DNA from 3 places in the Clostridium sp. NSJ-145 genome. Region 1 is predicted to be linked to each of the others. Evidence: riboswitches for the same ligand, from Rfam matches in the RefSeq annotation. Region 1 holds a riboswitch; each other region holds the start of a gene.
What was found. A riboswitch is a leader RNA that binds a small molecule or an ion and turns the genes downstream of it on or off. The one in region 1 is predicted to bind lysine.
Positions count from the first base shown of each region.

Region 2: it holds a riboswitch for lysine, as region 1 does, so the genes downstream of both, LQE93_RS12460 (Na+/H+ antiporter NhaC family protein) here and lysA (diaminopimelate decarboxylase) in region 1, are expected to answer to the same signal.
Region 3: it holds a riboswitch for lysine, as region 1 does, so the genes downstream of both, LQE93_RS13895 (YfcC family protein) here and lysA (diaminopimelate decarboxylase) in region 1, are expected to answer to the same signal.

Region 1 covers NZ_JAJNOS010000001.1:216,904-219,190, reverse strand. Annotated here, with positions in the region: gene LQE93_RS01165 (hypothetical protein) at 1-447, shown strand, start outside; lysine riboswitch at 585-781, shown strand; gene lysA (diaminopimelate decarboxylase) at 900-2,201, shown strand; gene LQE93_RS01155 (aspartate kinase) at 2,281-2,287, shown strand, end outside.
Region 2 covers NZ_JAJNOS010000013.1:78,742-81,028, forward strand. Annotated here, with positions in the region: gene LQE93_RS12460 (Na+/H+ antiporter NhaC family protein) at 1-1,515, opposite strand, end outside; lysine riboswitch at 1,639-1,815, opposite strand; gene LQE93_RS12465 (aminopeptidase P family protein) at 1,896-2,287, opposite strand, start outside.
Region 3 covers NZ_JAJNOS010000016.1:61,542-63,828, forward strand. Annotated here, with positions in the region: gene LQE93_RS13895 (YfcC family protein) at 1-1,270, opposite strand, end outside; lysine riboswitch at 1,369-1,545, opposite strand; gene LQE93_RS13900 (RelA/SpoT domain-containing protein) at 1,622-2,287, opposite strand, start outside.

The DNA.
Region 1 (2,287 bases):
GTTGCTAATGATATTATTTCAGAGAAAAAATATGATTATTTAAGATCTGCTACTTTATTTATTGCAAAAAATGAAGAGGTTCTAGTGGAAGATGAGAATAAAATTAAGATTGAAAGGAATAATACAAAAGAGCATAATTTAACAGAAAAATTTATAGATAATAATATAACTTTTATTTATGTAGATGAGAATGAAACAAAGTATACGATAGAATTCATAAGAGAGAAGGATATTTTTGCATCATCTCTTTTAAATGTTATGGGATTATCTTATAGTGAAATTTTATTTTCAGTATCAAGAGGAATAAATCCAACTTATCTTAGATGTATTGGAAAAGCTAGATTAACAATAGAATCATCTAAAGGAAAAGAGGTTTTAGAAAGTGATGCTTTGTGGGAGCAAATGTTTTTTGGAAATAATAAAATAGCATATATAGCTAAAGAGTAAGAAAAAATAGTTATATAAGAAAATATAAGAGGAATACTTTTTTAGCTAGATAATAAAATTGTAATAAATATTTGACACAAATGTAAGAAAATGTTAAACTTTATTTAAGTTAATGTGAATTTAATATGTTTTAAACAACTTGTTGTAGAGGCCGCGATTGTCATCAGTACTATAACAGAAAGTTCAGATCTGAGATTTGATAACTTCAATGTATAGGAAAGGGGCCATCGCCGAAATAAATAGATAAGAGTCTATTTATTGGGTCTATGTTTAAGAAGCATAGAACTGTCTTATGAGAATTGCCCAATTTTCATAAAGAAGAGCTACATCTTGTTGGGGCAGAAGGTTTTGTTTTATATTGTTTTAAAACAGTCATGAGTACCTTTTGCTCATGACTGTTTTTTATTTACTAACTTATATAAGTTGAATTTTAGTAAATAGGAGGATATAACATGAATTTATTTGGAACTATGAAAAAAAATCAAAATGGTAATTTAGAAATAGGTAATTGTGATGTTGTTTATCTAGCAAAAGAATATGGAACTCCGTTATATGTAGTTGATGAAGAGTTAGTAAGAAGAAACTGTAGAGTTTTTAATGATAATTTTAAAGGAAAAGGAATTGAAACAGAAGTAATATATGCCTCAAAGGCATTTTTAAACTTAGCGATTTGCAAGGTAATAGAAGAAGAAGGGTTATCTCTTGATGTAGTTTCAGGAGGGGAACTTTACACGGCTATTAGAAGTAAATTTCCATTAAGTAGGGTTTACATGCATGGAAATAATAAAACAGAAGAAGAGTTAAGATTGGCTATAGAATCAGGTATAGGAAGAATAGTAGTTGATAATAGAGATGAATTAGATTTAATTGAATATTTATGTAATGAATTAGATAAAAAAATTGAAGTTCTTTTAAGAGTAAATCCAGGAGTAGATGCTCACACCCATGAATATATACAAACATCTAAAAATGATTCAAAATTTGGAGAATCTATATTTAGTGAAGATATATATGAAGTAGTAAGAAAATTTATGAATAGTGAAAGGGTTACTTTAAGAGGATTTCATTGTCATATAGGATCACAAATATTTCAGGAAACATCTTTTTATATGAGTGTTTCAGTTATGGTTGATTTTATTAGCAAAATAAAAGAAAAATGTGATTTTGTTACTAGAGAATTAAATATGGGTGGAGGCTTTGGAGTTTACTATTCTGATGGAGATATACCTATAGAATTAAGTAATTTCTTAAATAACATGGTGATATCAATTAAAGAAGAATGTGAAAAGCATAATTTATTAATACCTAAAATAATGATAGAACCAGGAAGATCAATTATTGCAAATGCAGGTACAACGTTATATAAGGTTGGTGGAACAAAAAAGACTTACGGTGATAAAAATTATATTTTTGTTGATGGAGGAATGACAGATAATATCAGAACTGCATTGTATGATGCAAAGTATGAAGCTGTAGTAGCTAATAAGTTCGATAATAAGGAAAAAATTGAATATACGATAGCTGGAAAATGCTGTGAATCAGGAGATATTATAGTTAAGGATATAATGCTTCCTAAAGTTGAAAGAAATGATATTTTAGCTGTTTTAAGTACTGGGGCTTATAATTATTCAATGGCTAGTAATTATAATAGGATACCTAGACCAGCAGTTGTATTTGTAAGGGATGGTATAGCGAGAATAGCAGTTAAAAGAGAGAGTTATGAAGATATTTTAAAAAATGATGTAATGTTTTAATAAGAATTTATGTTTTTTATTTAAAGTTACATTTTGATAAAGAGAGAAGATATTTCATATTATTAAAGGGGGCAATGAAATGAATA
Region 2 (2,287 bases), on a different contig from region 1:
TGAAAGTATTGTTGTATCTGAAATTGGTGAACAATGATCTCCAAATATCGCCCCTGTTAATACTGCACTTGTAGAAACTACTATAAATGACATTTCAGGATTAATTGAATGTGCAAGAGGTATTGCTAATGGCATTAATATACTCATTGTTCCATATGCAGTTCCAGTTGAGAATGATATTACTGCTCCTAGAACGAATATTAAACTTGGTAATAAAAATGCTGGTATAGCACCTTGTAAAGCTTCAACTAAATAATATGCAGTTCCAAGTTCTTTAATTACTGAACCTAAAGACCAAGCTAATATAAGAATAACTCCTGTAATAATTAGCCCTTTCATTCCATCTACCCAAGTTTCTATAGCTTCACTTAAAGTAAATATCTTTTTACTAACAGCCATAATTATAGTTACAACTGATGCAAATAATGCTGATTGGAATAATGCTACTGAAGCATCTGCTGCTGAGAAAGCTTCCATTATTCCTGCAAATGACATTGGTGAGTTAGTCATTATTTGTTGAAGTGCTACGTTATCTCCACCCATTATTGAGCTATATCCACTATAGTAGAATGCTACTAGCGCTGAAATAATTAGTGTCCCTATTGGAATAATTGCATTCCATATGCTAAGCTCTACACCTTCTTTTGGTTCTAATTCATCCATTTGTGAAGATGATGCTGCTATCTCTTCAACAATATCTTTATTTCTCTTTCTTGCAGCTATTTCAGCTTTTCTCATTGGTCCAAATTCTTTTAAAGTAACTGCTGTAATAATTATAAATGCAAGAATTAATATGTTGTAAAATCTATATGGTATAGTTTGAAGGAATACTCCAAATCCACTTGCTTCTACACCTATTTGATTAAACCCTTCACCTATTAAGCTAACTTCTAATCCAATCCAAGTTGATATTATTGCAAGCCCAGCTACTGGCGCTGCAGTTGCATCAATTATAAACGCTAATCTCTCTCTTGAAATCTTCATCTTATCAGCTACTGGACGCATTATAGGTCCAACTATAAGTGAATTTGCGTAATCATCAAAGAATACGAATAATCCTAATAACCAAGTTATTAATTGAGTGCTTCTTGCAGTCTTTGCTTTTTTTGCTAAAGCTTCTGCTATAGCCTTAGCTCCACCCATTTTACCTACTAAATTAATAACTCCTCCAATTGCCAATACCTGAAGTATTATACCTGCATTCCATGGATCTGCTAAAGAATTTAATGCTCTTGTAACAAAATCTAAGAATGCTTGTATAAGTGCATAAAACACATTATATCCTGTAAGGCTAATTAAAAAGCTACCTGATAAAATCCCTATAAATAAAGAAATAACAACGTTCTTAGTAATAAATGCTAATACTATCGCTACTATTGGTGGTATTAAAGTTAATAACCCAAATCTTTCTGCATTTACTGCTGCTGGTTCTAACTCACTGGCAAATGCCATTGTTGTTGATAAAGTAAAAATAATCATTGTTAGTAGGATTACTCTAAATCCCGTCTTTTTCATTTTTGTTTCCCCCTAATTAATATATTTTTTGTGAATAATTAAAGGGTTTTGCTTTTGTGCAATAAAAAGAGCCTTGAGTTAACACTCAAGGCCCTAAAATTGCATTAAAAAATTAGGTCTTCCTCAAATGATAGCTCACCACAAAAACAAGTTTGTGACAGTGATATATATATTATATACATCCCCAGCTATACAACCTTAAAGCATTAGTTGTATGCTTCGGCGATAATTCCTTTCCTATTAACTCACAGTGCTTACCTCATCAATAGTACTCTTAAGTATCGCGCCTCTACCTTTATTTATTCACGATTAATTTATTATAATTATACACATTATATTCGTTCTTGACAATACCATTTTATAACTTTTTTCAAGTATATTTATTTAATGTTATTATTATACTTTGCCATAAAAGTTTCTATTTCTTCCACAGTCTTTATCATTCCACTTGTTAAATTTACTACTCCATCTTTCGTTACTAGAATATCGTCTTCTATTCTTATGCCCATATTTTCTTCTTCAATATAAATTCCTGGTTCTACTGTATATACTACACCTTCTTTAAATGTTATATCTCTATGAGGTGTTTCTAAATCATGAGTATCTAGTCCTAAACTATGTCCAATGCTATGAAAATAATACTTACTAACCTCTGATTTTTCTTTTATAAGTCCAAGTTTAATACATTCTTCAGCTATTAGATCAGTAGCTTTTTTATTGATATCTCTAAATGTTTTTCCTGGTTTTATATCATTTATTATTTCTTCGTTAA
Region 3 (2,287 bases), on a different contig from region 1:
AGAATCCATCACCTAATTGGAATATTAAAACTGATAATTGTCTTTGAACTCCAACTAAATCTCCAAGTGGTGCTAAAAGCGGCATAGTTACAGCTGCTTGTCCTGAACCTGAGATTATGAAGAAGTTTACTATCATTTGAACTATGTACATTAAATATGCAGCTATTAATGATGGAAGCTTTCCAATAAGACCAACTAATCCAAATAACACTGTATCTATTATTTGAGCATTTTCTGCTAATATTACTATTCCTTTAGCACAACCTATTATTACAGCTGCACCAATCATTCCTTTTGCACCTTCTATAAATGCATCTGCCATATCATTAACTGATAATCTTCCAATTATACCTGAAATTAATCCCATTGCTAAGAATACAGCTGCAATTTCTGAAATATAGAATCCTTTTGCTAATACTCCCCATACAATAACACCAATAGATACTGCTAAAAGAGATAATATAACTTTATGTTTTATTGTAAATTCTTCATGACTATTTACATTTAAATCTAACTTTTCTTTTTTCTTTTTATCTGATTCATACACTAAACTCTTAGTTGGATCTTTTTTAATTTTCTTTGCGTATAGCATTAATAGTATTATTCCCACAGTTGTAGTAATGCACCATGCTATAGTACGGAATCCAACACCAGAACCTACCTCTACACCTGCAATATTTTGTGCTATATGTACTGTAAATGGGTTTAACATTGCTGTTGAAAATCCTAATATACATGCAAGATATGTAACGGCCACAGTTAATATACTGTCATATCCTAATGCTAGCATAAGCGGAAGTAATAATGTTATAAATGGTATAGCTTCCTCTGACATACCAAAAACAGCTCCACCAATTGAGAATATAAATGTAAGTATAGGTATTATTAATATTTCTCTACCTTTTAGTTTATCAACTAATTTAACTATACCAAGATCTATAGCTTTAGTTCTTGATACAACATTTATTGCTCCACCTACTATAAATAAAAATGCAATTATTTCTGCTGCACTTATTATACCTTCAAAAGGTGCTTGTAAAATTGCAAATAAACCTTGTGGATTACTTTCAATATAACTGAATGTTCCATCTACTACTACAGTCCTACCTGCTTCATTTACAACCCTTTCATACGCTCCTCCTGGAACAAAGTAAGTAGCTACTGCCACTAAAAGTATAATTCCAAAAATTATTACTAAAGTATGTGGCATTTTAATTTCTTTTTTCATGACATCATCAGAATTATTCTGTTTCTTTTGTAAATTTAACATTTTCATCCCCCCGTTTTTTATAAGTATTAAAAAAGAGCCTTAAGCTTATCACTTAAGACTCTAATAAATTCAGTACTAATACCTTATCTAAAATTAACTTTAGTGATAGCTCATCATAACAGACGTTATGACAGTGTTATGCATATTCTACATAACCCCAACGAAATAACCTTAAAGCCTCAGTTATTCGTTTCGGCGACACCTCCTTTCACTTTGCACTCGTGCTTAATCTTATTGCAAAGCTACTATTAAATATCGCAACCTCTATCTTATTTTTATTAAATTATCTATGTATAATTATACATAGTTCGACTTAATAATGCAAGTTTTTTTACAAACCTCTAATTTATACTAATAAATCCTAGCTTTATACTTTTCCAATTCTTCATTTAATCTTTGTATCTCTTCATCTTTTTCCCTTAACTTATTTTCATAGTAATTTTCTTTATCTCCAAGATTATTATTTAACATGTTTATTAATGAAGCCATTTCATCAGCACTTCCCACTATTCTATTAAAAAGTAAAAGATTAGATTTTAATATCTCTGGAATTTCATGATGTGAATATCTAAGTCTATGGTCTATTTCCCCATACCCCTCTTCAAATATAGTTCTTACTTGAATTTCAGCAATAACCTTTTGATTTGTTGGATAACATTCTACTAAGTAATGTACTGACCTATATCCAGATTGCCTTGATCTTACCTCTATTCCTAAATCATCAAATATTAATCTATCATCTCCATCCCTTATATTTGCAGTTATTTCAATAACCTTCCATGTGTTTACTATAAAATCGTGTATATCTTTCCATTGGTCCTTAAATATATGTAAAACTCTTATTCCTATTAAATCTGTTATCTCATTTTTATAATTATCTACATTAAAATAAAAATCTTTTCCATTTTTTATTTTTCTATCTTCTGTTTTTCTTATTATCTTTTCAATAAGTCTTTCTGGATTTTTTATTCTTGACTTAACAGAATGTATATTCTCATTAGAACGTAATATATTTGC